3 regions of the Janthinobacterium sp. GMG1 genome follow, and region 3 is predicted to be linked to each of the others. Evidence: predicted binding sites of a transcription regulator. Region 3 holds the regulator's gene; each other region holds the start of a gene.
The links. The regulator sigma-54, encoded in region 3, starts transcription at its own class of promoters, with help from an activator protein. The targets are predictions, from matches to a motif close to TGGCANGNAANCTGCTTT.

Region 1 (9,696 bases), on a different contig from region 3:
GCAGCACGGCCGGGTGCAGCGGATTGTACAAATGCGCCACCTCATAATCGACGCGGTCGATGGCCAAGGTGTACTGGATCAGGTCATTCGTGCCGATCGACAGGAAATCCATGCGCTTGACGAACATGGGCAAGGCCAGCGCGGCGGCGGGAATCTCGATCATGGCGCCCACCTCGACCTCGTCGTCAAACTTGACGCCCTCTTCGCGCAGGCTGGCCTTCGCTTGCGCGATCATGGCCAGCGACTGGTCGATTTCGAAGGCATGCGCCAGCATGGGGATCAGGATGCGCACCTTGCCGAAGGCGGAGGCGCGCAGGATGGCCCGCAGCTGCGTCAGGAACAATTGCGGTTCGGCCAGGCAATAGCGGATGGCGCGCAGACCCAGCGCGGGATTCAAGGCCGTATGGTCGGCCTGGTCGAGCGGCTTGTCGGCGCCGATGTCGAGTGTGCGGATGGTCACCACGCGCCCTTTCATCGATTGCACCGTGTTGCGGTAAGCCTCGAATTGCTCATCCTCGGTGGGTATCTTGTGGGCGCGGCCCATGAACAGGAATTCGGAGCGGAACAGGCCCACGCCGCTGGCGCCCGATTCCAGGGCAAACGGACAATCCTCGGGCAACTCGATATTCGCCAGCAGGGTGACGGGCGTGCCGCACTTGGTCACGGCCGGCGTCTTTTTCAGCTTGCCCAGCTTCTTGCGCGCGCGCTGCATGGCCACCTGACGCTCGCGGTACTGCTCCAGCACCAGCGCACTGGGGTTGGCGATGACGACGCCGGCATCGCCGTCGATGATCAGCCAGTCGTCCTGGTCGATCAGCATCGACGCCTGCGACATGCCGACGGCGGCCGGGATATCGAGGCTGCGCGCGACGATGGCCGTGTGCGAGTTCTGCCCGCCCACGTCGGTGATGAAGCCGATGAAGGAGCGGTCGCGGAACTGCAGCATGTCGGCCGGTGAAATATCGTGGGCGACGACGATCATCTGCGCCAGCAATTCATCGTTGGCCGCCGCTTTCGGCAGCAGCTGTTCCGTGCCCAGCAAGACCTTCAGCACGCGTTCGGCCACCTGCTGGATATCGGCCTTGCGTTCGCGCAAATACGGGTCTTCGATTTCGTCGAACTGGGCCGATAATTCATCAATTTGCGTCAACAGCGCCCATTCGGCGTTGTAGTGGCGCGAGCGGATGATGTCGAGCGGCGCTTCGGCGATCATCGGGTCCGACAGGATCAGCGCATGCACGTCGATGAACGCGCCCAGTTCCGTGGGGGCGTCCTTCGGCAGCTCGTTCCACAGGGTCTGCAATTCCTTGTGGACGGCGGCGATGGCGTTTTGCAAACGCTGGACTTCGGCTTCGATCTGTTCCTGGGCGACCAGGTAGTGTTTGACGTCAAGGGCGGCCGGCGCCAGCAGATGCGCGCGGCCAATGGCGATGCCGCGGGAGACCGGGATGCCGTGGAGCGTGAAAGATGCCATGGGGTGACCTGTCGGAATGCGGCTGCGGCTGCGTTCGGCGGGCATTACTCGCCTTCGCCAAACCTGTCATTAATCAGGGCGGTGAGCGCATCGACACATGCCAGCTCATCATCGCCCTCGGCTTCCAGGGTCACTTTCGCGCCCTTGCCGGCGGCCAGCATCATCACGCCCATGATGGACTTGGCGTTGATGCGGCGCGCGTTGCGGGTCAGCCAGACGTCGCTCTTGAACTTGGCGGCGAGCTGGGTAAATTTGGCGGAGGCGCGTGCGTGCAATCCCAGCTTGTTGATGATTTCGAGTTCTCTTTGAATCATTTTTGTATGGTCTCTATCCCTGAATGCACTACGCTGATGACAATCTTGGCCTATAAAACCCGCCGCCTTCAGGGCGGCGGCCATGCACTTCCTTATTCTCCCACGCGGATGCGGTTATCGACGCGCACGGCGCCGCTTTGCGCACCGGCCAGTGCCATCTCCACCACCACATCGAGCGTGTCGCGACGATATGTGATGGCGCGCAGCAGCATCGGCAGGCTGATGCCGGCGATGACTTCCACGCGGCCCGCATCGGCCAGCTTGTTGCAGCAGTTCGACGGCGTGCCGCCCTTCACGTCGGTAATCACCAGCACGCCGGAGCCGTCGTCGAGGCGGCAGATGGCGTCCGATGCCAGCTTCTGCACTTCCGCCAGGTCCTGGTCGGCGACGACATCGATGGCTTCAAACCGCTCCGTTGGCCCCCGGAACACATGCGCGCAGGCGGCGATGAACGCCTGTCCCAGCGGTGCATGTGTCATGAGCAAAATCCCTACCATAGTCATTTCACCTTCTAGCGCTGCTGCGCTTGCGCAACGCCATGCTCGACGGCGTCGACAAACATGGCCGCCACGTCAAAGCCCGTCTGCTGCATGATTTCCTGGAAGCAGGTCGGGCTGGTGACATTGACTTCCGTCAGATAGTCGCCGATCACGTCCAATCCTACCAGCATCAGGCCACGCGCGGCCAGGATAGGGCCCAGCTTTTCAGCGATTTCCAGGTCGCGCGCCGTCAAGGGCTGCGCCACGCCCGTGCCGCCGGCGGCCAGGTTGCCCCGTACTTCGCCCGCCTGCGGGATGCGCGCCAGCGAAAACGGCACCGGCTTGCCGCCGATGACGAGGATGCGCTTGTCGCCCTTGTCGATGTCGGGGATAAACCGCTGCGCCATGATGGTTTGCGCGCCGTTCTCGCTGAGGGTCTCGATGATGGCGCCCAGGTTCAGGCCATCGGCCTTGACGCGGAAGATGCCCGTGCCGCCCATGCCGTCGAGCGGCTTGAAGATGACGTCCTGGTGCTTGGCGTGGAAGGCGCGCAGGCGCGCTTCGTTCGACGTCACCAGGGTCGGCGAAGTGAATTCGGAAAACTGCGCAATGGCCAGCTTTTCATTGTTGTCTCGGATGGCCGACGGCTTGTTGAAGACGCAAGCGCCCTGCTTTTCCGCCAGTTCCAGCAGATACGTGCCGTACACGTATTCCATGTCGAACGGCGGGTCCTTGCGCTCGATGATGGCGTCCAGGGTCGACAGGCGCACTTCTTCGGTGGAGACGACCTTGTACCAGTCATGTTCGTCGCCCGTCAGCTCGATGTGCTGTACCCGTGCCGTGACGATGCCCTCTTCCAGCGCCATGTCCTTCTGTTCGAAGGCATACACGGCATGGCCGCGTTTGGCCGCCTCGCGCATCATGGCGAAGGTGGAATCTTTGTAAGTCTTGAAGCCTGCCAGCGGGTCGGCAAGGAATGCAATTTTCATGGTGCGTCCAATCGGGGAACCTGGATAAGGAATGCTTGATTCTAGCCGAGATCGCCAGGCGCGGTAGTCACCGCGCCCGGCAAGTCTCCTTGATGGATCAATACACCTCGGGATTCGGGTCCGTGCGCTCCATTTCCAGCGACGCGGCCAGCAAGGCCAGGCGCGCCACCACGCCATACACATAGAAGCGGTTCGGCGCGGCCGTGCCCGGCTTGGCCTTCAAGTCCGGTACGGCATGCTGCTGGGCAAATGCCAGCGGCACGTACTGCGAACCGGGCGCGTTCAGGTTCTGGTCCACGCCCCGCTCCGCGTGCACGCGGTAGAAACCGCCCACCACGTAGCGGTCGATCATGTAGACGACCGGTTCGGCCACGGCATCCTTGATGCTTTCGAAAGTCGGCACACCTTCCTGGATGATCACGTCGGTCACCAGCTGGCCATCCTTGACGATGGACATTTTTTCGCGCTGCTTGCGCGACAGGTCGCGTACTTCGCTGGCGTCGCGCACCGTCATGATGCCCGTGCCATACGTGCCCGCGTCGGGCTTGACGATGACAAACGGCTTTTCCTTGATGCCGTATTCCTTGTATTTCTTGCGGATCTTGGCCAGCAGCACGTCGACGCTGGCGGCCAGCGCATCTTCGCCCTCGCCTTCCTGGAAATTGACGTCGCTGCACTTGGCGTGGAAGGGATTGAGCATCCACGGGTCGACATCGATCATCTTGCCGAATTTCTTCACCACTTCATCGTAGGCCGTGTAGTGGTTGCTCTTGCGGCGCAAGGCCCAGCCCGCGTGCAAGGGCGGCAGCAGGCTTTGCTCGTGAATATTTTGCAAGATATCGGGAATGCCGTCCGACAAGTCGTTGTTCAGCAAAATCGTGCACGGGTCGAAATCCTTCAAGCCCAGGCGGCGCCCATTGTTCAGGCGCACGAGCGGCTCGATCACCAGCATGTTGCCATCTGGCAACGCCAAGGGTGTCGGCTGGGTGATCTCGGGCGACCACGAACCCAGGCGCACGTGCAAGCCCGTCTGGCGGAAGATCTGCATCAAGCGCGCCACGTTTTGCAGGTATTGCGGCGTGGTATTGTGCAATTCCGGCACCATCAGCAGGTTGCGGGCATCCGGGCAATACTTGTCGATGGCGGCCATGGCCGCCTGCACGGACAGGGGCAGCATTTCCGTGGCCAGGTTGTGAAAACCGCCTGGAAACAGATTGGTATCGACGGGCGCCAGCTTGTAGCCGGCATTGCGCAAGTCTACCGAGCAATAGAAAGGCGGCGTGTGCTCTTGCCACTCCATGCGAAACCAGCGCTCAATGGCCGGCGTCGCGGCCAGAATCTTTTTTTCGAGGTCGAGCAGCGGTCCGGTCAGGGCCGTGACGAGATGGGGAACCATAGTTACATCCTTAAATTATGTGCAGTATTCAAAAAAGCACACAGAACTGCCGACTATATTACCGTGTAAGTACCCCAAATCGGGGCAAAAGCCTTGTTTTAAAGACCTTTTACATTCCCACAACGAAAAAAAGGCACCTCAATGAGGCGCCTTTTCCGGCCGGACATGCCGCGCCGGGGCGCTGGCATGCCAGATAATTGCTATTTAGCCATGGTACGCTTGCTCGCCGTGGCTCGTGATATCGAGGCCTTCGCGCTCTTCTTCTTCCGGTACGCGCAAGCCGATGACGATGTCGACCAGTTTATAGGCGATGACGGAAACGATGGCCGACCAGAGGATGGTGGTGCCGACCGCTTGCGCTTGCACCCACACCTGGTGGCCGATCGAGTACGGATCTGCCGACATCTTGTTGGTGACATAGTCGAAGATGCCCTGGCCGCCCAGTTGTGGTGCAGCAAACACACCCGTCAGCAAGGCACCGAGGATACCGCCCACGCCATGCACGCCGAACACGTCGAGCGAATCATCGGCGCCGATCAGGCGTTTCAGGCCATTCACGCCCCACAGGCAGACGACACCGGCCAGCAAGCCGATAACCAGACCGCCCATCGGGCCGACAAAGCCGGCCGCCGGGGTGATCGCCACCAGGCCGGCCACGGCGCCGGACGCGCCACCCAGCATGGAAGGCTTGCCCTTGGAAATCCATTCGCCAAACACCCACGACAGGGTGGCGGCAGCCGTTGCCAGCAAGGTGTTGACAAAGGCCAAGGCCGCCACGTCGCCCGCTTCCATCGAGGAACCGGCATTGAAACCGAACCAGCCCACCCACAGCAGCGACGCGCCGATCATGGTCATCGTCAGCGAGTGCGGTGCCATCGATTCGCGGCCGTAGCCGACGCGCTTGCCGATCATGATGGCGCCCACCAGGCCGGCAACGGCGGCGTTGATGTGCACCACGGTGCCGCCGGCGAAGTCCAGCGCGCCTTTTTGCCAGATCCAGCCAGCTTTCAGGGCTTCGCTGGCCGAGGTGGCGGCGTTGGTGATCAGGTCAGGACCGGTCCAGAACCACACCATGTGGGCCGCTGGCAGGTAGGCGAACGTGAACCACAGCACGACGAACGCCAGCACGGCGGAAAACTTGGCGCGCTCGGCAAAGGCACCGACGATCAGTGCGCAGGTGATGGCGGCAAACGTGCCCTGGAAAGCAACGAAGACGAACTCGGGAATGACGACGCCCTTGCTGAAGGTGGCGGCGGCGGCAAACGTGCCCTTGGCCGGATCCCAGATGCCGTTCAGGAACAAGCGGTCGAAGCCACCGAAGAAGGCGGTTTTTTCCGTGAAGGCGATCGAGTAGCCATAAATACACCACAGCACGATGACCAGCGCGAACACCATGAACACTTGCATCAGCACCGACAGCATGTTCTTGGAGCGCACCAGGCCGCCGTAGAACAGGGCCAGGCCCGGGATCGTCATCAAGATCACCAGCAAGGTGCTGATCATCATGAAACTGGTGTCACCCTTGTTGGCGACGGGTGCGGCGGCTGGCGCAGCAGCGGCCGGGGCCGGAGCGGCAGCAGCCGGTGCTGCTGCGTCAGGCACCGGCGTGACGGCGGGGGCGGCAACGGCCGTGGTCGTGGCCGCCTCCGTCTTGGCAGGTGCATCGGCAAAGCTCGGCGTGGCAATGCCAAACGCACACAGGCAGGCTATCCCAGCTAGCAATTTTGTTATATTTTTATGCATCAATATTCCCCTTAGAGCGCTTCGTTGCCGGTTTCACCGGTACGGATGCGGATGACCTGTTCCAGGTTGTAGACGAAAATCTTGCCATCACCGATTTTACCGGTACGCGCGGCGCCTTCGATCGCTTCGATGGCCTGGTCGACAATGGCGTCATCGACGGCCGCTTCAATCTTGGTCTTTGGCAAGAAATCAACGACATACTCGGCGCCACGGTAGAGTTCCGTGTGACCTTTCTGGCGGCCGAAACCCTTGACTTCCGTGACGGTAATGCCTTGCACATTGATAGCCGACAAAGCTTCGCGTACTTCGTCCAGTTTGAACGGTTTAATGATTGCAGTAATCATTTTCATGGCAGTCTCGCTTAAAAGGTTTTGGACACGGTCAGCACGAGACCGGATTTCGCCAGATTCTTGCCATTCGGTGCCACAGACACGATATTGGCCTTGACGGCCGCCAGGGAAACGGTCGCCATGCCAAAGTCCTTGGTCACGCCGATCTTGTAATCGCTGTAGCTGAGGGAATCGTTGTGCTCGACCTTCTGACGGCCCACATGCAAGTTCAGCATGTAGCCATCATGCACTTCGACGTTGGCGCCCACGTCGAGGTAGCCGCTGTTCTTGCTGTCGGCAACACCGAACAGATTGGTGGTCGAATGCGAGTATTTGATATACATCGGGCCATAGCCGAGCTGGCCGTACAGCTCGAACGTGTTGGCATTGGTGCTCAGTCCATTCGAGGGATAGAAATAGTACAGGCCGCCCACGTCATAGGTAAAATCCTTGCTGATCTCGCCCCGCTTGCCGCCGTAGATATCCCATTCCAGATTCGTATCGCCGCCGCCGTCCTTGATCCATTTGATGCTCGACAGCCAGGTGCCCACATACAGGCCCGTCGGGTTATGGGTATAGTCGGCACCGCCGCTGATGGCCGGGTTCAAGCGGCTTTGCGAGATGCCGCGGTAACGGTAGTCGCTGGTCAGCGCCACGTTGTAGCTCACCACGTTATCAGGTACGACTTCGGCCGCAGCAGGCGCCGCCACTGCATCCTGGGCCATGGCGCTACCGCACACGGCGGTCATGGCCAGCGTCAACGCTGCAGCTAAAGTCATGTTCTTGGACAGATTCTTCATGGCGATTCCCTTTTATTGAACTTTTAAAGCGGTTGAGGTTTAAAATCTTGGCTGGAGATCACAAAGCGTTCATACCTTCTTTAGCAGAATACGTGCCAGCTCTCTTGCCACCTTGACAGGTGCATTTCCGGCCATACATACCCTGCAAGCCTCTGGGCATGCGGGTACGGGCTGCTGAAGCATTGTGAATTTGCCCAGTTTCGCACCAGATTAACGCCGCTGTGCACCGCAATGGTGCGATGCACAGGCCGCACCATAAAAGGACTGACCATGGACATGAATACCTTCTTTAACGACTTGCAAGGCAAGATCCATCAAGCCATCGAAAACTCGCCGGCCAAGGATATCGAGAAAAACGTAAAGTCGATGATGACCCAGGGCTTCGCCCGCCTCGATCTCGTCACGCGCGAAGAATTCGATATCCAGGCGCAAGTGCTGGCCAAGACGCGCGCCAAACTGGACGCACTGGAATTGCGCCTGATCGAACTGGAAACGCGCCTGAACGATCCAAAAGCCTGAACCGCTGCTGCACGCAGGGCGCCGTAATCGGCGACCTTGCTGGCATACCTCAAGCCTCTCCCCTTTTCAAGCGCTAGACTGATCCTGCGCGCGTCCGCGCTACAGGGGAGTCTGATGAGCCTGGCCGTCCTGAAAAGCCGCGCCCTGGCCGGCATGGAGGCGCCCGAGGTAAGTGTCGAAGTCCACCTTGCCAATGGCTTGCCTTCGTTTACGATTGTCGGCCTGCCGGATACGGAAGTGAAGGAGTCGCGCGACCGCGTGCGTGCCGCGTTGCAAAACTGCGGCTTTGAGATGCCGGCGCGGCGCATCACGGCCAATCTGGCGCCGGCAGACTTGCCCAAGGAATCGGGGCGCTTCGACCTGCCCATTGCGCTGGGCATTCTGGCCGCCTCCGGCCAGTTGCCGGGCGACCAATTACATCACTATGAATTCGCGGGAGAACTGTCGCTGTCAGGCCAGTTGCGTCCCATCCGCGGCGCCCTGGCCATGACCTTTGCCATGCAGCGCAGCCAGCCGGGTGCGCCACGCGCCTTCATCCTGCCGCAGGCGAACGCGGACGAGGCGGCTCTCGTCAGCGATGCCTGCATCTATCCCGCCCACAGCCTGCTCGAGGTCTGCGCGCATTTTGCCGCGCACGCCAACCAGACGGCCTTGCAACGCCACCAGCCCGTGCTGGCAGCGCACGCTTTTCCCTATCCCGACTTTGCCGACGTGCAAGGGCAGCAACAGGCGCGACGCGCACTGGAAGTGGCCGCAGCGGGCGGTCACAATGTCCTGATGGTGGGGCCGCCGGGCGCAGGCAAGACCATGCTGGCCAGCCGCTTTCCCGGCGTGCTGCCGCCCATGAGCGATGAAGAGGCGCTGGAATCGGCTGCCGTGCATTCCCTGGGCGGCCACTTCAAGGTGGAGCACTGGAAACGCCGCCCCTATCGTGCCCCGCATCAGACCGCGTCCGGCGTGGCCCTGGTGGGCGGCGGCAATGTGCCGCGTCCGGGAGAAATCTCGCTGGCCCACTGTGGCGTGCTGTTTCTCGATGAAATTGCCGAATTCCAGCGCCGGGTGCTCGATGTGCTGCGCCAGCCCATGGAGTCGGGCGTGATCAGCATTTCACGCGCGGCCCGCCAGGCCGAGTTTCCTGCCCGTTTTCAATTGATCGCCGCCATGAATCCCTGTCCGTGCGGCTATCTGGGCCACGCCTCCGGCCGTTGCCGTTGCACGCCAGACGCCGTGTTGCGCTATCACAATCGCCTGTCCGGCCCGCTGCTCGACCGCATCGACCTGCAAATTGAAGTGGCCGCCATGCCGCCGGCGGCGCTGGGGCGGCATGCCCGCGCCGGCGAAAGTACGCAAGCCATCGCCACGCGGGTAGCGGCAGCCTATGCTCTGCAGCTGGCACGCCAGGGAAAAGCGAACCAACGGCTGAGCAACACGGAAATCGAGCAGCATTGTCGCTTGGAAACGCATGGCGAACAGTTGCTGCATGGCGCCATGACGCGATTGCACTGGTCCGCGCGCACCTACCACAGGGTATTGCGCGTGGCGCGCAGCATCGCGGACCTGGCCGGCAGCCCCGCCATCGCGCAGCCGCATGTCGCCGAAGCGATCCAGTACCGGCGCGTGCTGCGTGAAATATAAGGCAGCCAGTGAACGCCA
Region 2 (9,696 bases), on a different contig from region 3:
CTGCCGGCGACAAACAGGCTGGCGATTGTGTTCAGGCGGAAACGATGCTGCATGCGGATTCTCCAATGTGAATAAAAGCCTGCTTGAGCGCGTGAGCGCCACAGGTCTGCATAGTTGTATCAAGCAATATGCCTGCCATGTCTCCATTGGTGGGCGGAAATTATACGCGTGTCAGTGGCACGGCGTTTGCATACAGCAATGTTCAGATGCGCCGATGCAGCGCGCTTTTCCTGTGTTTTCCCATTGAAAAGGTGATTATGCCCAACTTCTTCTCGCGCTTGCGCCAGGTGTGCTGGCTGCTGCCGGCGCTCGCCAGCACCGCCGTCCAAGCCGCTCCCTTTGCCTATGTTCCCAATGAAAAGTCGGGCACCTTGAGCGTGATCGATACGGCCACCGACCAGGTCGTGCGCCAGATCGTGGCGGGCAAGCGTCCGCGCGGTATCGCCGCCGACCCCAGCGGGCGGCAATTGTTTGTCACGGACGCAGCCAGCAGCGCCTTGCTGCTGATCGATAACACTGGCGGCGCGCCCGTGCGCACGGTGGCGCTGGGCAAGTCGCCCGAAGGCGTCAGCGCCTCGCAAGATGGTAGTCATGTGGCCGTGGCCGTCGAGGAAAACAATAGCGTGGCCTTGCTCGACGGCCATACGGGTAGCTTGCTCGCCGACATCAAGGTGCAGGGACGCAATCCGGAACACGCCGTCTTCAGCCCCGATGGGCGCTGGCTGCTGGTCAGCGCGGAAGAGGCCGAGCAAGTCGATGTCATCGATGTGGCACAACGCCGCCAGGTGGCGTCCATCGCCGTGGGACTGCGTCCGCGCGGCATCGGCTTCAGTCCGGACTCGGGCCGCGCCTATGTGGCGTGCGAACTGGTCAATGCCGTGTATGTGATCGACATGGCCGCGCGCAAGGCGATTGCCACCATTCCAGCTGGCAAGAATGCGAATGGTATCGCCGTCCACCCCAGCGGCAGGCAGGTGTATGTCTCGAATGGCATCGACGGCACGGTGATGGTGATCGATACGGCCAGCAACCAGGTGACGGCCACCATTCCCGTCGGCAAGCGCCCGTGGAACATGGCCCTCACGCCCGATGGTGCCAAGCTGTACGTGGCCAATGGCCGTTCGAACAGCGTTTCCGTCATCGACACGGCCAGCGCGCAGAAGGTGGCCGATATTACCGTGGGTGAATTGCCATGGGGCGTGGTGATTCGTTGATGCCTTGGTGGCACTGGCGCAGGTGTTCCAGTCTGGTACACCTGTTCCATTGTGCAGCGGCGACGGAGCGGTGCAGCAGGGCTGGCGCGGATTGGAACAGGACGGCGCCACCTTGTTCAAAACGCGCACACACCCACGCCTGCCTTCTTGCCCGGGGCGTGCGCTGAAAAGCGCGCCGGTATTGACGCCACGCCCTTGCAACAAGGGTAAAACCGGCTAAGTTTGTAGTGGGATGGCGAGCTGGCACGGCATTTGCGGAAGACTCCGTGTACTCACCCCATCTGTACCAGGACGTTTGATTTTAATTAAGTAATTCCATTCTAATTAACCCGATAGAGGACGACATGAATCTCGCAGACATCAGCAAACTGGGCGTAGCCAATCCCTTCAAACAACGCTATGACAATTACATCGGCGGCAAATTCGTTGCACCAGTAAAAGGTGAATACTTTCCCAACATTACGCCGATCACGGGCTTGCCGTTTTGCGAAATTTCCCGTTCCACGGCCGAAGACGTCGAGCTGGCGCTGGACGCCGCGCATGCCGCCAAGGATGCCTGGGGCAAGACTTCGCCTGCCGAGCGCGCCAATATCCTGAACCGCATCGCCGACCGCATCGAACAGAACCTGAGCCTGATCGCCACGGCGGAAACCATCGACAACGGCAAGCCGATCCGCGAAACGATGAATGCCGACATTCCGCTGGCCATCGACCATTTCCGTTACTTCGCCGGCTGCATCCGCGCGCAGGAAGGTTCCGTTGCGCAAATCGATGCGGAAACCTATGCCTATCACTACCATGAGCCGCTGGGTGTCGTGGGGCAGATCATCCCGTGGAATTTCCCGATTCTGATGGCCGTCTGGAAACTGGCGCCAGCCCTGGCCGCCGGCAATTGCGTCGTCTTGAAACCGGCCGAGCAAACCCCCGCTTCCATCATGGTGTTGATCGAACTGATCGGTGATCTGCTGCCGCCGGGCGTGCTGAATATCATCAACGGTTTCGGCCTGGAAGCGGGCAAGCCGTTGGCGTCGAGCAAGCGCATCGCCAAGATCGCCTTTACGGGCGAAACGGGCACGGGCCGCCTGATCATGGGTTACGCCGCGCAAAACCTGATTCCCGTCACCCTGGAGCTGGGCGGCAAGTCGCCGAACATCTTCTTTGAAGACGTGATGGATGCCGACGACGAGTATTTCGACAAGTGCCTGGAAGGCTTCACCATGTTTGCGCTGAACCAGGGCGAGGTGTGCACCTGCCCATCGCGCGTGCTGATCCAGGAATCGATCTACGAGAAATTCATCGAACGGGCCCTGAAGCGCGTGGCCGCGATCAAGCAGGGCAATCCGCTCGACTCGTCCACCATGATCGGTGCGCAGGCGTCGCAGGAGCAGCTGGAAAAAATCCTGTCCTACCTCGACATCGGCCGCCAGGAAGGCGCGGAAGTGCTGGCCGGCGGCGAACGCAACACGCAGGCGGGCGACCTGGAGGGCGGCTACTACGTGCGTCCGACCGTGTTCAAGGGCAATAACAAGATGCGCATCTTCCAGGAAGAGATTTTCGGGCCGGTCGTGTCCGTGACCACCTTCAAGGATGAGGCTGAAGCGCTGGCGATCGCCAACGATACCTTGTACGGCCTGGGTGCCGGCTTGTGGACGCGCGACGGTTCGCGCGCCTTCCGCATGGGACGCGCCATCCAGGCGGGCCGCGTGTGGACCAATTGCTACCACCTGTATCCAGCCCACGCCGCGTTCGGTGGCTACAAGCAGTCGGGTATCGGCCGTGAAAACCACAAGATGATGCTCGACCACTACCAGCAAACGAAGAACTTGCTCGTGAGCTATAGCCCGAAAGCGCTGGGCTTCTTCTAAACCGGTACACGCGCCGCGCCTGCAACCGGGGCGCGGCGCGCAGAAAGGGATGCCATGAGTGCAGCAATCGCCCGGGTGGTCGCCACCGATGCGGCGCTGGAAATGATGGACAAGTTGCGCCAGCGTCACGGCCCGCTGATGTTTTTCCAGTCGGGCGGCTGCTGCGATGGCAGCGCGCCCATGTGCTACGCGCTGGGCGAGTTCGATGTCAGCGACACCGACATTTATCTCGGCAATTTGAATGGCACACCGTTTTACATGGGACTCGAGCAATTCGAGTACTGGGAGCATACCCAGTTGATTATCGATGTGGTCGATGGCAATGGCGGCATGTTTTCACTCGACAACGGCACGGGCAAGCGCTTTTTGACGCGCTCGCGCCTGTTCACCGATGAAGAGTGCGCGCTGTTGCATGCCCAGCCGCATGAGCACCGCAAGACCTGATACACACACATACTAATAAAACAGAGGGAGATGATTGTGCAGAAAAAAATCATGGGGATCGTCGTCGGTTTGAGTGTCGCCTCGTTGGTTCAGGCGGCCGACGTGGGCAATGTCACGAATGCCATGCTCGACAGCACGGCGAAGAATCCGGCCAGTGTCCTGTCGTTTGGCATGGGCACGCAAGGCCAGCGCTATTCGCCGTTGACGCAAATCAATGACAAGACCGTGGCCAAGCTGGTGCCGGCCTGGTCGTTCTCGTTTGGCGGCGAAAAACAGCGGGGCCAGGAATCGCAGCCGCTAATTCATAACGGCAAGATGTTCGTCACGGCCTCGTATTCGCGCATCTTTGCCGTCGACTTGAAAACGGGCGCCAAGCTGTGGAAGTATGAGCACCGCTTGCCGGACGGCATCATGCCATGCTGCGACGTGGTCAACCGTGGTGCCGCCCTGTATGGCAACCTGGTGATTTTCGGCACGCTCGACGCCTATCTGGTGGCGCTGGACCAGAACACGGGCAAGATCGTCTGGAAGGAAAAGGTCGATGATTATGCGGCAGGCTACTCGATGACGGCCGCACCGCTGATCGCCGAAGGCTTGCTGCTGACGGGCGTGTCGGGCGGCGAATTCGGCATCGTCGGCCGGGTCGAGGCGCGCAACCCGATGACGGGCGACCTGGTGTGGAGCCGGCCGACGGTAGAGGGCCATATGGGCCACCGCTACGACAAGGATGGCAAGGCCATCGATAACGGCATTTCGGGAACGGTGAACAAGACCTGGCCGGGCGACTTGTGGAAAACGGGCGGCGCCTCGACGTGGATGGGCGGCACTTACGATCCGCAAACCAAGCTGGCGTATTTCGGCACCGGCAACCCGGCGCCGTGGAACAGCCACTTGCGTCCCGGCGACAACCTGTACTCGTCGTCCACCGTGGCGCTGGACGTGAAAACGGGGCAGATCAAGTGGGCGTATCAAAACACGCCGAACGATGCCTGGGATTTCGATGGCGCCAACGAATTCGTTACCTTCGACATGGATGGCAAACGCTACGGCGGCAAGGCCGACCGCAACGGTTTCTTTTATGTGATCGACGCCAGCACGGGCAAGCTGCAGAACGCCTTTCCGTTTGTGAAGAAAATCACCTGGGCCAGCAGCATCGACCTGAAGACGGGCCGGCCGAACTACATCGCCGCCGGCCGTCCTGGCGACCCGACCAAGGGAGAGGAGGGCAAGAAGGGCACGACCGTGTTTGCCGCGCCCGCTTTCCTCGGCGCCAAAAACCAGATGCCGATGGCGTACTCGCCGCAAACCAAGCTGTTCTATGTGCCGGCGAACGAATGGGGCATGGACATCTGGAACGAGCCGATCAGCTACAAGAAGGGCGGCGCTTTCCTCGGTGCCGGTTTTACCATCAAGCCCCTGTTTGACGACTACATCGGCGCCATGCGCGCCGTCGATCCGAAGACGGGCAAGATCGTCTGGGAAATCAAGAACAACGCGCCGCTGTGGGGCGGCGTGATGAGCACGGCCGGCAACCTGGTGTTCTACGGCACGCCGGAAGGTTTCCTGAAAGCCGTCGACGCGAAGACGGGCAAGGAGCTGTGGAAATTCCAGACGGGCTCCGGTGTCGTGGCGCCGCCCGTCACCTGGCAGGATGGCGACACGCAATATGTGGCCGTCGTATCCGGCTGGGGTGGCGCGGTGCCGCTGTGGGGCGGCGAAGTGGCGAAGAAAGTCAACTTCCTGGAGCAGGGCGGTTCCGTGTGGGTCTTCAAGCTGGCATCGAAGTAACGGGGTGAAGCATCCGGGCCACTCGGATGGGTGTCTCCCTGTCCGCCGGGTGTTTTCTTTTTGCTGACGGCCCAGGCCGTCAGTTTTTTGTTTACCTGGATGCCCGATACGCATACTTGCGGTCAAAAAATGAACACTGTCAGTGGCGATTGATCCGCAGCTGCACATGTTAAACACATATTTTCTCTTTCTCCCTCTGAGCCGTGCTGGGCACGCTTATTGCCAAAGCTTGAGATACATCAATCATTGGTGTGCACACTAAAAACAGAGAAGAAAGAGGAGACGCAATGAACACATTGAGCAAGCTGGGGAGCCTGGGTGTCATGACAATCGCAGCGATGGGGCAGGCACAAGCCGTCGATATCAAGGCGGGCGACTGGACCGTGTCGGTGGGTGGCATCGTTAACGCCTATTACACGCAAGTGTCGTGTTCAGGCGATGCGGTGGGCGGGCTGGCGCTGGGCGGCCAGGCGCTCGGTTGCGGCGGCGAAAAGGACCGTACCACCATTGGCAACGGCTTGCTGCCGAATGGCTTGATCACTTCGGCAAGCTCGCGCCTGGGCGAGTACGACGTGAAAGCCTTGATCGGCATCTACAACTCGACGGCCACCGACAGCGCCATCAGCCAGAACAGCGTGGTCGATGTGCGTCAGGCCTTCTTTACGTTCGGCAATGAGCAGATGGGTACTTTCAAGCTGGGCCGCGACTACGGCATCTTCGGCGCGAACGCGATCCTGTCCGACATGACCTTGTTGGGCTCGGGCGCACCCGTGCAAGCGACGCAGCGGGGCAGGGTGACCCTGGGCCACATCGGCGCCGGTTATACCTATCTGGGCAACTATGGCCAGATCATGTACAGCACGCCGAAATCGGGTGGCTTTGGTGCCGACGTGGCGCTGGTCAGCCCCGTCTCCGATACGCCCATCGTGGCAGGCTCGACCTATTCCTCGAAGTCGAGTCCGCAAGTGCAGGCGCAAGTGACGTATGCGCAGGAAGGCTTGAAGGCGTGGCTGGGCGTGAAGTCGCAAAAATTCACGTCGAAAACGCCAGGTGTCGATGACCTGACCATGCGCGGCGTGGAAGTGGGCGGCTCATACCAGATGGGCCCGGCCGGCGTGCTGGTCAACTTCCAGGGCGGCAAAGGGCTCGGTATCTTGTCCGATGCAGACCAGGGCGACACCAAGTCGAAGAACTGGTTGCTGCAAGGCACGTATAAAACGACGGACAAGCTGAAGCTGGGCCTGTCTTACGGCATCAGCAAGAACGACGACAACACGGCCGGCACGGGCGGCTTGAAGTCGAACGCCAACCTGACCCTGGGCGCGTATTACTCGCTCAACAGCGCGATCACCCTGGTGGGCGAACTGGGCCAGACGCGCTCGAAAGGCTTTGCGGGCAGCGAAGCGAAGATGAATGGCGTGTCGCTGGGTGGCATCATTTTCTTCTAACTCATCAACGCGGCGCCTTGCAAGGGGCGCCGCACGGAGTTTAGTGCATGCGGATACTGCGGTTATTCATAGCCTGCTGGCTATTCCTGTTTATCCTGGGACAGGCGTGGGCGGGCGTGCTCACCAAGGCCGAGCTGGCACGGCGCTTTCCTGCTCCCATCATCGTCGGTGACAAGGAGGCCGACTTGCCCATCTGGCCCTTGTTCCGCCAAAACGCCACGGCCACGGAACTGGTTGGCTACGTGTTTGAGTCGGTGGACCTGGCATCAATTCCCGGCTTTTCCGGCGTGCCCGTCAATTTATTGATCGCCATCAATCCGCAGGGCAGTTTTCTGGATGTGTCTGTTCTATCGCAACATGAACCCGTGTTTCTCGATGGCTTGGGCGAAGCGCCCCTGTTTCAATTCGTCAAACAGTACCAGGGCTTGTCGCTGAAACAGAATATCGCCATCGATGCCAAGAAGAAACGCGCGCCAGATGCGAGCCATGCCGATATCGATGGCGTGTCGAAGGCGACGGCTTCCGTGCGCATCATCAACCAGAGCGTGCTGGCCTCGGCATTGAAAGTGTCGCGCAAAAAACTGGGGTTTGCGCAAGGCCGCGATCCGGACCAGATCGCCCGCATCCGCATGGAGCTATTCGAAAAACTCGGCGTGGCGCAGATGCTCGAACGGGGCTTGATCCAGCATGTGCGCCTGAGCAACAAGGATGTGGAGAGACTGTTTGCCGGTAGTCCCGAAGCCGGACTCGAACCGGAAGCTGCGCGCGATCCGGACGGCGTGTTCATCGACCTGTACCTGGCGTATGTGTCCGTGCCCACGGTGGGACGCAACCTGTTGACGGAACGCAGCTGGAACAAATTGCGCAACCGGCTAGACGAAGGTGACCACGCCATCCTCGTCATGTCGCGTGGGCGCTACAGCGTGCTGGGCGACGATTTCGTGCGCGGCACCGTGCCGGATCGTTTGTTGCTGAAGCAGGATGGCTTGCCCATCGACATGCGCGACCTGGACCTGGAATTGCGCCTGTCCGATACGGCTACGTTGCCGACGGAAAATATTGCCGTCTTGCGCATCATCAGTCAGGCGGGACTCGATGCGGCCAGTCCGCTGGCTTTTACCATGCCGATCACACGCAGCAAGGGCATCGTGTATCCGGAACGCATCGCGCGCAACGTCGATTTCAGCTACCGTTTGCCCGCTGATTTTTATATGACGCCGCAAGGCGACGATGCCACGTGGCGCGGCACGTGGAAGAGCCGCAAGGCTGAGTTGCTGCTCTTGCTCGCCGGGCTGGCGCTGCTGGCCGGCGCATTGGCATGGCAGAAACGCCTGGTGCGCGATGGCCGCCAATTTGCCTGGTTCCGCCGGCTGTTCCTGTTGTTTACCATCGGCTTTATTGGTTATTACGCGCAGGGGCAGTTATCGATTGTCAATATCACGGGCGCCCTCCAGGCGCTGCAGGCGGGGCGCACCCTGGGCTTCTTCCTGTTCGATCCGATGACGGTGATCCTGTGGGCTTTCGTGCTGCTCACGCTGTTTATCTGGGGGCGCGGCACGTTTTGCGGCTGGCTGTGTCCGTTTGGTGCGCTGCAGGAATTCATGGGCAAGCTGGGCCAGTGGCTGCGCTTGCCGCAGTGGAAGATCAAGCCGCGCCTGGACGGGCGCTTGAAATGGATCAAGTATGGCTTGCTGGCGGCCATACTTGGCAGCAGCATCTTTTCCAGCCAGGTCACGGACAAGCTGGTGGAACTGGAACCGTTCAAGACGGCCATTACCCTGAACTTCGTGCGCGCCTGGCCGTTTGTCGCGTATGCCATGGGCTTGCTGCTGCTGAGCAGTGTTTCCTACAAATTCTTTTGCCGCTACCTGTGCCCGTTTGGCGCGGCGCTGGCGCTGCTGGGACGGTTTCGCCTGTTCAACTGGATTCTGCGTCGCAGGGAATGCGGCACGCCATGCCAGACTTGCCGGCACCGTTGCGAGCATCACGCCATCGCGCCCAGCGGGAAAGTCGATTACGGCGAGTGTTTCCAATGCATGGATTGCGTGGTGATTTACGCCAGCGATGAAAAATGCGCACCCTTGATGCTGGAAATCAAGCGTGCCCGCACCATCCCGATTGTCCGGGCCACGGCAGAGGAGAGCAGCAATGCAGCGTAGAACCTTTATTTCCGCAGCGATAGGCAGCGTTGCCGGCATGGCGGGCTTGTCTTTGCCTGGCAGCATGGCGCGCGGCACGGCCACGGCGTCCGGCGTGCGCCCTTATCAAGGCGCCGCGCTGGCGTTTGGCACGACGATCGCCGTCACCGTGTTGCACCACGATCAGCGCCAGGCCGAGCTGGCCATTGAAGACGCCTTGCATGCGGCCAGGAATATCGACCGCCTGATGAGCATTTACAGTCCCGCCAGCCAAGTCTTCCAACTGAACCGCGACGGCCGCCTGGCCCGGCCGGACGCCCATTTACTGGCCGTGCTGGCGCAGGCGCAAGCCCTGTCGCAATGGAGCGATGGCGCGTTTGATATCACCGTGCAACCCTTATGGCAGCTGTTTCGCGCGGCGGCAGACGAGGTAAGCTTGCCGACGGACACATTGCGGCGCGAAGCGCAGGCGCGGGTAGGCTGGCGGCAACTGGCGTGGGATAGCCGGGAAGCGCGTTTTCTCCGACCCGGCATGGCGCTGACCTTGAATGGCCTGGCGCAAGGCTATGCGGCGGACATGGCGCTGGCAGCCGTGCAGGCACGCGGCATACGGCACGCGCTGCTCGACACGGGCGAGTTCGTTGCGCGGGGACAGCGTTCCGTGCGCCGTCCGTGGACCCTGGGCATCCAGGATCCGCGTGACGCAGAAATCCTGGCGGCCAGCTTAAAAGTGGAAGGGCGCAGCGTGGCCACGTCGGGCGATTACGAATGTACGTTCACGCCCGACTTCGCGCATCAC
Region 3 (9,696 bases):
TCAAGGATGTGTTTACGGATACGCGCTCCATCCTGGAACCATCCGGCGCCCTGGCCATCGCCGGCGCCAAAGCCTATGTGGAACGGGCCAGCCTGACCAAGCATCCTGTCAACAATGAAACCCTGGTCACCATCGCCAGCGGCGCGAACATGAATTTCGACCGTTTGCGCTTCGTCGCCGAGCGGGCCGAACTGGGCGAGTTCCGCGAAGCCGTGTTTGCCGTCACCATGCGCGAACAACGGGGCAGCTTCAAGCGCTTCTGCTCGCTCATCGGCGCGCGCAACGTGACGGAATTTAACTATCGCATCAGCGATGAAAAAGCCGCGCACGTGTTCGTCGGCATTCAAATTGCCGACCGGCATGAGTCGAGCGTCCTGGCCAAGACCTTCGAGGAACACGAATTCAAGACCCTGGACCTGACCCACGACGAACTGGCCAAGTCGCATATCCGCCACCTGGTGGGCGGCAAGAGCCGGCTGGCGCAGGACGAGCTGCTGTACCGCTTTGAATTCCCCGAGCGCCCGGGTGCGCTGATGCGCTTCCTCGACAGCATGGCGCCGAACTGGAATATTTCACTTTGTCATTACCGCAGCCAGGGCGGCGACGTGGGCCGCATCCTGATCGGCCTGCAAGTGCCGCCCGACGAGATGGGAGAATTCGCCCGCTTCCTCGATACCCTGGGCTACCGTTACTGGGATGAGAGCAGCAATCCCGTCTACAAACTGTTCTTGGGCTAAATAGCGAATTCACCCCGGTATTGCACTGGGGTGAAATAGGCTACCATGCGTGCTTGACTGAATTCACGCCACACGACCATGACCACCACCAACGACCTCGCCGAACTGTCTCCCCTGGGCAAAAGCTCCGCCTACCGCACCGATTACGCGCCGGAACTGCTGTTTCCGATTCCACGCCAGGGCAAGCGCGACGAGCTGAAATTGCACGGCACATTGCCGTTTTTCGGCCTCGATATCTGGAATGCGTATGAACTGTCGTGGCTGAACCAGCGCGGCAAGCCGCAGGTGGCCATTGCCAAGGTCAGCGCGCCGGCCGATTCGCCCAACATCATCGAATCGAAATCGTTCAAGCTGTATCTGAACTCGTTCAACCAGACCAAGCTGGACAGCGCAGATGCGCTGCTGGCCCTGCTCAAGCAGGATTTATCGAACGGCTTCGGCGCGCCCGTGCAAGTGGAACTGACCTTGCAGGACGATTTCGGCAAGCTGAAAATGGGCGAATTCGACGGCGTGCTGCTGGACCGCCTGGACCTGGAAATCACGCAATACACGCCCTCGCCGCAGCTCTTGAAGGCGGCGCTCGATGAAGCGCCCGTGGAAGAGAAACTCGTTTCGCACCTGCTCAAATCGAATTGCCTGGTGACGGGCCAGCCCGACTGGGGCAGCGTGCAGATCGAATATGCGGGACCGCAGATCGACCAGGAAAGCCTGTTGCGCTACCTGATCGGTTTCCGCGAGCATAACGAATTCCACGAGCAATGCGTGGAGCGCATCTTTGTCGATATCTTGCGTCAGTGCAAGCCGCAAAAACTGTCCGTGTATGCGCGCTATACGCGCCGCGGCGGGCTCGATATCAATCCCTGGCGCAGCAATTTCAGCACAGGAGCGATGCCGGGCAATCTGCGCAATGCGCGCCAGTAACATTGGGTAACACCGCGCAACACCACAAAACCATGCCAACAGGAATGTTGGCTGTGTTTTAAAACAACGTTGCAGTAGTACCGCAGAGCATGTCAAAGACGCTGAAAAATCGGAAAATCGGCATTCGGCGGCGGAAAAACCGGCGCACCGCGTGTTTTTAATCAGGAAATAGCCGATACACGCCGATGTTATTTTTTTGCTAAAATGATGGCTACGCGGGCTGTAGCGCCCACTGCGCCCGCAGCGGGCGTATACTGTTGAGAATTGGCGTTACAGGCCGCCGAAACAGGCCTATAATTCGGCTCGCAAGCCCTCTGCGCATTGCACCATTTCATTGAGTGTCATGACTAATCTTAGCAAAATATTATCCCTCGAAAACGTCCTGCTGGACCTGGAAGTCTCCAGTAAAAAGCGCGCCTTCGAGCAAGCCGGCCTGATCTTCGAAAACAATTACGGCATCGCCCGCTCTACCGTCTCGGACAATCTGTTTGCCCGCGAACGCCTGGGCTCGACTGGCCTGGGCCATGGCGTGGCCGTGCCGCATGGCAGAGTCAAGGGCAGCAAAACCTTGAAATCGCCGCTGGGTGCCTTCGTGCGCCTGGCCGAGCCGATTCCGTTCGAGTCGCCCGATGGCAAGCCCGTCAATCTGCTGTTTTTCCTGCTGATTCCCGATCATGTCACCCAGCAACATCTGGAAATCCTGTCGGAAATCGCGGAAATGTTTTCCGACGATGCCTTCCGCACGGCGCTGGCCACGGATCCGGAACCGAAATCCGTGCATTCGCGCATCGTCAATTGGCAACCCAGCCTGCAAGCGGCGGGTTAAACTTCAGGTATTCCTCCACTCCTGAAGAAGACTGCCATGTTGCAAACGCCGCTGACGATACAACGCCTGTACGACGATAATCGTGAAAGTCTGCAACTGGGCTGGTTCGCCGGCTTCCCCGGCGGCGAGCGCCTGATTTCGGGCGACGTCTCGTCGGCCGCCGACCAGGTGGGCCACTTGAACCTGATCCATCCGGGCCGCATCCAGGTCTTTGGCCACCAGGAAATCAATTACTACCAGCGCCTGAAGGTCAACACGCGCACCCACGTGATTGGCGAGCTGATCGCCGGCGGTCCGCCCGCGCTGATCATCGCGCAGGGGCTGGAAACGCCGCCCGACATCCTCGCCATCTGCGACGAGCAAAACATTCCCCTGTTCTCCACCCCGCTGCCGGCCGCGCAAGTGATCGACTTCCTGCGCGTCTATCTGTCGAAAAAACTGGCGCAACGCATCATCATGCATGGCGTGTTCATGGACGTGCTGGGCGTGGGCGTGCTGATCACGGGCGATTCGGGCCTGGGCAAGAGCGAGCTGGGCCTGGAACTGATCTCGCGCAGCCACGGCCTGGTGGCCGATGACGCCGTCGAATTCTCGCGCATCGCGCCCAACATGATCGAAGGACGCTGCCCGCCGCTGCTGCAAAACCTGCTGGAAGTGCGGGGACTGGGTTTACTCGACATCAAGGCCATCTTTGGCGAAACGGCCGTGCGCCGCAAGATGCGCCTGAAGCTGATCGTGCACCTGGTACGCCGCAACGCGCTGGAAGAAGAAGTCGAGCGCCTGCCCTTCCTGTTCCCCACGGAAGACGTGCTGGGTTTGCCCGTGCGCAAGGTCGTCATCCCCGTCGCCGCCGGCCGCAACATCGCCGTGCTGCTGGAAGCGGCCGTGCGCAATACGATTTTGCAACTGCGCGGCATCGATACCTTGCAGGAGTTCATGGAGCGGCAACGACTCGCCATGAGTGGCGATTAATTACCGGGGTCCGACCCGACGGGTCTGACCCCACATTGACGCCAATGGCAACAATTAAATACAAGCAATGCTCGAACAATAATTGCAATAATTTGTAAAGATAATTGCCTTGGGAGCAGAGCGCCGATCTTTATTGTATGATCGGCGTATGCATATCGTCCTTATCACCGGAATATCCGGCTCCGGTAAATCCGTCGCGCTCAATGTGCTGGAAGATACCGGTTACTATTGTGTCGACAACCTGCCACCGGCCTTGCTGCCCAGCCTGGTGCAAACCCTGCTCGACGAAGGTACACCGCAACTGGCCGTCGCCGTCGATGCGCGCAGCGCCGAGTCGCTGACCAGCCTGCCGCACAATGTGGCCCTGCTGCGCGACCAGGGGCACGACGTCAAGGTCATGTTCCTGACGGCCACCACGCATTCGCTGGTGGCGCGCTTCTCGGAAACGCGGCGCAGCCATCCGCTGTCGCATGAATTGCGTCCGAACCAGAATCCGGCCAGCCGCCGCACACTGATCGAGTGCATCTCGGAAGAACGCGAACGCCTGTCGGCCATCGAACAGCTGGGCCATGTGATCGATACGTCGGAGCTGAGCGCCAACAAATTGCGTGCCTGGATCAAGGATATCGTCGCCTCCGAGCGCGCGCCGCTGACCCTGTTCTTCGAATCGTTCGCCTTCAAGCTGGGCGTGCCGCTGGACGCCGATTTCGTCTTCGACGTGCGGGCCTTGCCAAATCCCTATTACGACCTGGCCCTGCGTCCCCTCGACGGACGCGACGCGCCCGTGATCGCCTTCCTCGATGCGCAGCCGAGCGCGCTGGAACTGCTGGCCGATATCCGCACCTTCATCGAGAAATGGTTGCCGTCATTCAAGTCCGACAACCGCAGCTACCTGACGGTGGCCCTGGGTTGCACGGGCGGCCAGCACCGCTCCGTGTACATGGCGGAACGGCTGGCGCAGTATTTCGGCCCGAACGAAAGAGTCGTGCTGCGCCATCGCGAGCGCGCTTGATTAGTCGAGGTGGCGCAGCGGATGCGCTTGCGCCGGCCAGACGGGGACAAAGAAGCGCGCCACCATGGCCGTGTCGACGTCGTCCAGGCTGGCAGGATTCCAGCGGGGCGCATTGTCCTTGTCGACCACCAGCGCACGCACGCCTTCGAGCACTTCGCCATGCTCGAAATTATGGCGCACCACCGTGCGCTCCAGGCGCAGGCAATCGGCCACGCCCAGGTGAGCGCCCCGCTGCAGCAATTCCAGGGTGACCGACATCATCAAGGGCGAACGCAAACGCATGGCCGCCAGCGCCCTGGCGGCGAACGCACAGTCGTCCTGCGCCAGCGAGGCCATGATGGTCGCCACCGAACCCGCACTGAAATGACGGTCCAGCGCCGCACGCGCCGTGGACAGGGACGATACCCCCGCCTCGGCCTGGAACGGTGCCGCCAGCGCCTTGATGGCTACCGGCAAGGCCTCGCCCGGCGTCGAGTCGAACAGGGCCAGCAGCGCCCCCATCTGCGCCTCGGGCAGGTAGACATCGGCCAGGCCCGTGTACAGGGCATCGGCCGCGTTGATCGTCAGGCCCGTCAAGCCCAGATACAGGCCCAGCTGGCCGGCCAGGCGGGACAGGAAATAACTGCCGCCCACGTCAGGGAACAGGCCGATATTGACTTCCGGCATGGCCATGCGCGTGCGGCCCGTCACGATGCGCAGGCGATTGCCGGGCCCGGCTTGCGCCACACCCATGCCGCCGCCCATCACCACGCCATCCATCACGGCGATATACGGTTTCGGATAGAAATGGATCACATGATTTAACGCGTATTCTTCCGTAAAGAAATCTTCCAGCAGGGCGCTGCCGCCTTGCGGCGTGGCCAGGCCCGCATCGTAAAAGAAACGAATGTCGCCGCCGGCGCACAGGGCTTTTTCGCTGCTGGAACGGATCACGACGGCGTCCACGTGCGGATCATCGCGCCAGGCCAGCAGGACCGCGCTCAGGGCGCGCACCATCTCCAGCGACAGGGAATTCAAGGCTTTCGGACGGTCGAGCACGATGTGTCCGGTGCGGTTGCGGATGGAGGTCTGGACGAAGTCGCTCATGGCAGGCAGGAAAGAAGTGAAAGTGCAAACATTCTAGCGCCTGCGCGGGGAAGATTGCGTTCAACAGGTCCAGGCGCAAAAAAGGGCGCAAGATGTGCGCCCTTAGTTGATCACAACTGCTGGAAGCGGGTGGCCTTAGACGGCGACGACGGCTTCTTCCTCGGAGTTGTCTGGCAGATGCTTGATCGCCTCTTTACCGTGCCCTTGCACTTTGGTTTTGTATTTCATCACTTGCCTATCGAGCTTGTCGATCAGGGTATCGATCGCGGCGTACAGGTCGTGCGCCAAGCTTTCCACATAGACAGTCTTGCCACTCAAACGCAGGTTGACTTCAGCCTTTTGACGTTTTTCTTTCTCTTTGAGGTTATCCACGGTCAGAATCACGGCGATATCGATGACTTGATCGAAATGACGTTTCACGCGCTCCAGCTTCGTTTGTACGTATTCACGGATGGCTGGTGTCACTTCGAGATGATGTCCGCTGATGGTGAGATTCATACACACTCCTAAAGATGATCGGGTTCGTGCGGTCCATCCTATCCGGCCCGCAGAGGAACCGAAAAAAACTTACAAACACTTACGCAGGCTCACTGGCGGAATTTTCAACGCTTCCCGGTATTTGGCAACAGTACGTCGCGCAATCACCATGCCTTGTTCCCCCAGCATGTCCGCAATCTTACTGTCGGATAAAGGATTTTTAGGGTCTTCTGCTCCTGTCAGTTGCACGATCAATGCCCGTATCGCCGTCGATGACGCTTCGCCCCCCGCTTCGGTGGCGACGTGGCTACCAAAGAAATATTTCAACTCGAACATGCCGTGCGGGGTCAGCATGTACTTTTGAGTTGTTACCCGCGAGATAGTACTCTCGTGTAAACCCAGTGTATCAGCTATTTCACGGAGCACAAGGGGGCGCATGGCAACGGCCCCATGCGAGAAAAAGTTCTTTTGTCTTTCTACTATCGCCTGTGCCACGCGCAGGATGGTGTCGAAGCGCTGGCGCATATTCTTGATCAGCCACTTGGCTTCCTGCAACTGTGCGCCCATGGCGCCCTCGCCCTTGCCCTGCTTGAGCAAGTTGGCGTACATGGCGTTGACACGCAGGCGCGGCATGACGTCGTTGTTCAGGGTCACTTGCCAGCCATTGCGCGCGCGCTTGACGACGACGTCGGGCACCACGTAATCGGACACGTCCGAGGCGAATACGGCACCCGGATGCGGATTGCACTGGCGAATCACCGTCTGCGCCTCGCGCAAGTCTTCATCGTCGCAATCGAGGGCTTTTTTCAGCTTGTTGAAATCGCGCTGGGCAAACCAGGCCAGGTGCTTTTCGACGATGACGAGGGCCATGCGCCGCGTCACCATGGCGATGTGCGGCAAGCGCTTGATTTGCAGCGCCAGGCATTCGGACGCATTGCGCGCGCCCACGCCGGGCGGATCGAAACTTTGCAGCAGCGACAAAGCCGTGCGCATCTCGTCGGCGTCGATTTCCAGCTCTTCCGGCAGGCGTGCCAGGATGTCGTCGAGCGACTCTTCCAGGTAGCCATTGTCGTCGAGCGCGTCGATGATCAGCTCGACCAGCGCGCGATCGCGCAATTCCAGCACCGTCACGCGCATCTGCTCCATCAGGTGCTCGCGCAGGGTGCAGTGATGGGCCTCCAGTTGCGGACGCGAATCTTCATCGTCGGGCGCCTTGCCCCGGCTCGCCTCGCTCCAGTCGCTGTCGCCGCCCTCGGCGGCGGCCGGGCTGTCGCCCGCCTCGCCATCAAAGGTTTCCGCTTCGGCCGGCGCGGCGGGCGCGTCCTGGCCTGGCGGCTGGGGTGGCGCTTCGGCCGGCGCTGCCGTGGAACTCAAGGCCCCGTCGGACAGCAGGCGCAGCGAACGGTCGAGCGGATCGTCGAGGCGTTCAAGCAAGGGATTATCCGTCAGCAATTGCTCGAGTTCCTGGTGCAATTCCAGGGTAGACAATTGCAACAGGCGTATCGATTGCTGCAACTGCGGCGTCAGTGCCAGGTGCTGCGAAGTGCGCAGCTGCAATGATTGTTTCATTGGCTTACATGCGGAAGTGTTCGCCCAGATAGACCCGGCGTACCGACTCGTTCGCGATGATGTCGTCGGGGCGTCCCGACGCCAGCACCGAGCCCTGGTTGATGATGTAGGCACGGTCGCAAATACCCAGCGTCTCGCGCACATTATGATCGGTGATCAGCACGCCGATATTGCGCTCCTTCAAGAAACGCACGATGCGCTGGATCTCGATCACGGCGATCGGATCGACGCCGGCGAACGGCTCGTCGAGCAGCACGAAACGGGGATCGGTGGCCAGCGCACGGGCAATTTCCACGCGGCGGCGTTCGCCACCGGACAGCGACAGCGCCTGGTTCTCGCGCAGCTTTTCAATCTGCAAGTCAGCCAGCAATTTATCCAGCCGCTCCTCGATCTCGGCCTTCGTCAGCGGACGGCCTTCGACGGTCTGGATTTCCAGCACGGCGCGGATATTGTCTTCCACCGTCAGCTTGCGGAAGACGGATGCTTCCTGCGGCAGGTAGGACAGGCCCATCTGCGCGCGGCGGTGGATCGGCAGGCTGGAAATGTCCACGCCGCTGATATCGATGCTGCCGCCATCGGACGGCACCAGGCCGACGATCATGTAGAACGATGTGGTCTTGCCGGCGCCGTTCGGGCCCAGCAAACCCACCACTTCGCCGCATTCGACTTGCAGCGAAACATCATGCACGACTTGCCGCTTGCCATAGGTTTTTTGCAGACCGCGAACGATCAGGGTGCTGCCGCAACGTGTATTGTCCATTATTTCTTTCCTGGCGCGGGCGTGGCCGGCGCTTTCTCCGCTGCCGGCGCCTTGGTCTTCGGCTGGATCACCATGCGCACGCTGCCGCCATCCGCGGTGCTGGTGCCGCTGTTGGAATTTTCCATCGCGAATTCTTCCTTGCGGCTGTCATACGAGATGAAGGCGCCATTCGCCACATCGGTCACTTTCGCGCCTTCCAGGCGCGTCAGCTTGGCTCTGGAAAACAGTTTCACCACTTCCGTCTTGTTGTCGTATTCCACGCGCTCCGCTTCGCCTTCCACCCACAGGTCGCCCGCGCCATCGCGCTTCTGGCGGAAGGTGGCGAGCTTGCCGGGGTCGGCCCAGAAGGTAATGAACTGGTAGCCTTGCGGGTCTTCCGTGATCAGGGCCCGGCCCGCCTTCATGGTCAGGGTACCCTTGACCAGCACGACGTCGCCCGTCAGGGTGCGCACCTGCTTGATGTCATCGACGTGGCCGCTACGTGCCGTGATGACGGCTTCCTTCTCGGAATCGGCCTTCTCGGCATGCGCCCCGCCCATGATGGCCAGGGACAATACGGTCAACAGCAAGATGTTCTTCATAGTATGGTTTCCTTGTTTCATTCTGTCATTTTGCCGCCGCGGCCGGGCGCGGTTTCGGCGGGAGGACCATGCGCAGCGCATTCTGCACTTCCACCACGCCGGTGGCGTTATTCGCCTTCATGCCGACGCCATTGATGCGCGAGGCGCCCGTCAGGATATCGACAGGCACGTCCGTTTCCATTCTTTCCTCATCCGGGAACACCGTCAGCGCTTCCGTCTTGACCGTCAGGTTCTGCGCCTTCGGACTGGCCACGCGGTCGATCACGACCTTGCGGTGCAGTTGCAGCCGCGTATTGTCCTGGTCGATATGCGCCAGCTCCGCATTCATGTTCATCGGCGGCATGCCTGGCGTGAGCTTGCGCACGAAAGGCTGGTCGATATCGGACGAATCGTCCAGCGGATAATGCGTGAGCTTGGTGCCCGACACGATATAGCTGGGCTTACCCGTCAAGTCCATGCGCACCAGGCTGAAATTGGTGATGAAATAGTCAGGCTCATCCAGATGCTTGCTGGCCGTGATGTCCTGGCTATTCTTGTTCATCACCTCGAGCAGCCAAAAGCTGGCCAGCGCGACAACAACCGCGCCCAGCACGGTAAAAATCATGCGCCAGCGATGGGCGCCTCCTGGCTTACGCATAGGGCTTCACTCTTTCAAATGTCACTGGCAAGGCGCGCCTCACTCCAGGAACGGCGCCATGACGCGCGCATAGTTGTCCTGGGCGCGCAGCAGGAATTCGCAGATCTCGCGCACCGCG

Region 1: a site for sigma-54 is predicted at 7,605-7,622, ahead of SJI03_RS27015 (TorF family putative porin). Genes of this name have one in related genera too.
Region 2: a site for sigma-54 is predicted at 1,456-1,473, ahead of adh (aldehyde dehydrogenase). Genes of this name have one in related genera too.

What each region holds. Positions count from the first base shown of each region.
Region 1 covers NZ_JAXQNT010000016.1:1,172-10,867, reverse strand. The annotation lists gene ptsP (phosphoenolpyruvate--protein phosphotransferase) at 1-1,474, opposite strand, end outside; gene SJI03_RS27045 (HPr family phosphocarrier protein) at 1,519-1,788, opposite strand; gene SJI03_RS27040 (PTS sugar transporter subunit IIA) at 1,881-2,285, opposite strand; gene gshB (glutathione synthase) at 2,300-3,256, opposite strand; gene gshA (glutamate--cysteine ligase) at 3,354-4,652, opposite strand; gene SJI03_RS27025 (ammonium transporter) at 4,857-6,395, opposite strand; gene SJI03_RS27020 (P-II family nitrogen regulator) at 6,407-6,745, opposite strand; gene SJI03_RS27015 (TorF family putative porin) at 6,757-7,524, opposite strand; gene SJI03_RS27010 (accessory factor UbiK family protein) at 7,795-8,043, shown strand; gene SJI03_RS27005 (YifB family Mg chelatase-like AAA ATPase) at 8,158-9,678, shown strand.
Region 2 covers NZ_JAXQNT010000020.1:9,640-19,335, forward strand. The annotation lists gene SJI03_RS28455 (TonB-dependent receptor) at 1-53, opposite strand, end outside; gene SJI03_RS28460 (beta-propeller fold lactonase family protein) at 258-1,214, shown strand; gene adh (aldehyde dehydrogenase) at 1,559-3,079, shown strand; gene SJI03_RS28470 (DUF779 domain-containing protein) at 3,134-3,523, shown strand; gene SJI03_RS28475 (PQQ-dependent methanol/ethanol family dehydrogenase) at 3,575-5,311, shown strand; gene SJI03_RS28480 (porin) at 5,599-6,759, shown strand; gene SJI03_RS28485 (4Fe-4S binding protein) at 6,807-8,918, shown strand; gene SJI03_RS28490 (FAD:protein FMN transferase) at 8,908-9,696, shown strand, end outside.
Region 3 covers NZ_JAXQNT010000002.1:595,467-605,162, reverse strand. The annotation lists gene ilvA (threonine ammonia-lyase, biosynthetic) at 1-737, shown strand, start outside; gene queF (NADPH-dependent 7-cyano-7-deazaguanine reductase QueF) at 816-1,658, shown strand; gene SJI03_RS07735 (PTS sugar transporter subunit IIA) at 2,002-2,484, shown strand; gene hprK (HPr(Ser) kinase/phosphatase) at 2,521-3,456, shown strand; gene rapZ (RNase adapter RapZ) at 3,605-4,468, shown strand; gene SJI03_RS07720 (3-hydroxyisobutyryl-CoA hydrolase) at 4,469-5,554, opposite strand; gene hpf (ribosome hibernation-promoting factor, HPF/YfiA family) at 5,690-6,052, opposite strand; gene SJI03_RS07710 (RNA polymerase factor sigma-54) at 6,122-7,600, opposite strand; gene lptB (LPS export ABC transporter ATP-binding protein) at 7,605-8,360, opposite strand; gene lptA (lipopolysaccharide transport periplasmic protein LptA) at 8,360-8,941, opposite strand; gene lptC (LPS export ABC transporter periplasmic protein LptC) at 8,967-9,578, opposite strand; gene SJI03_RS07690 (KdsC family phosphatase) at 9,618-9,696, opposite strand, start outside.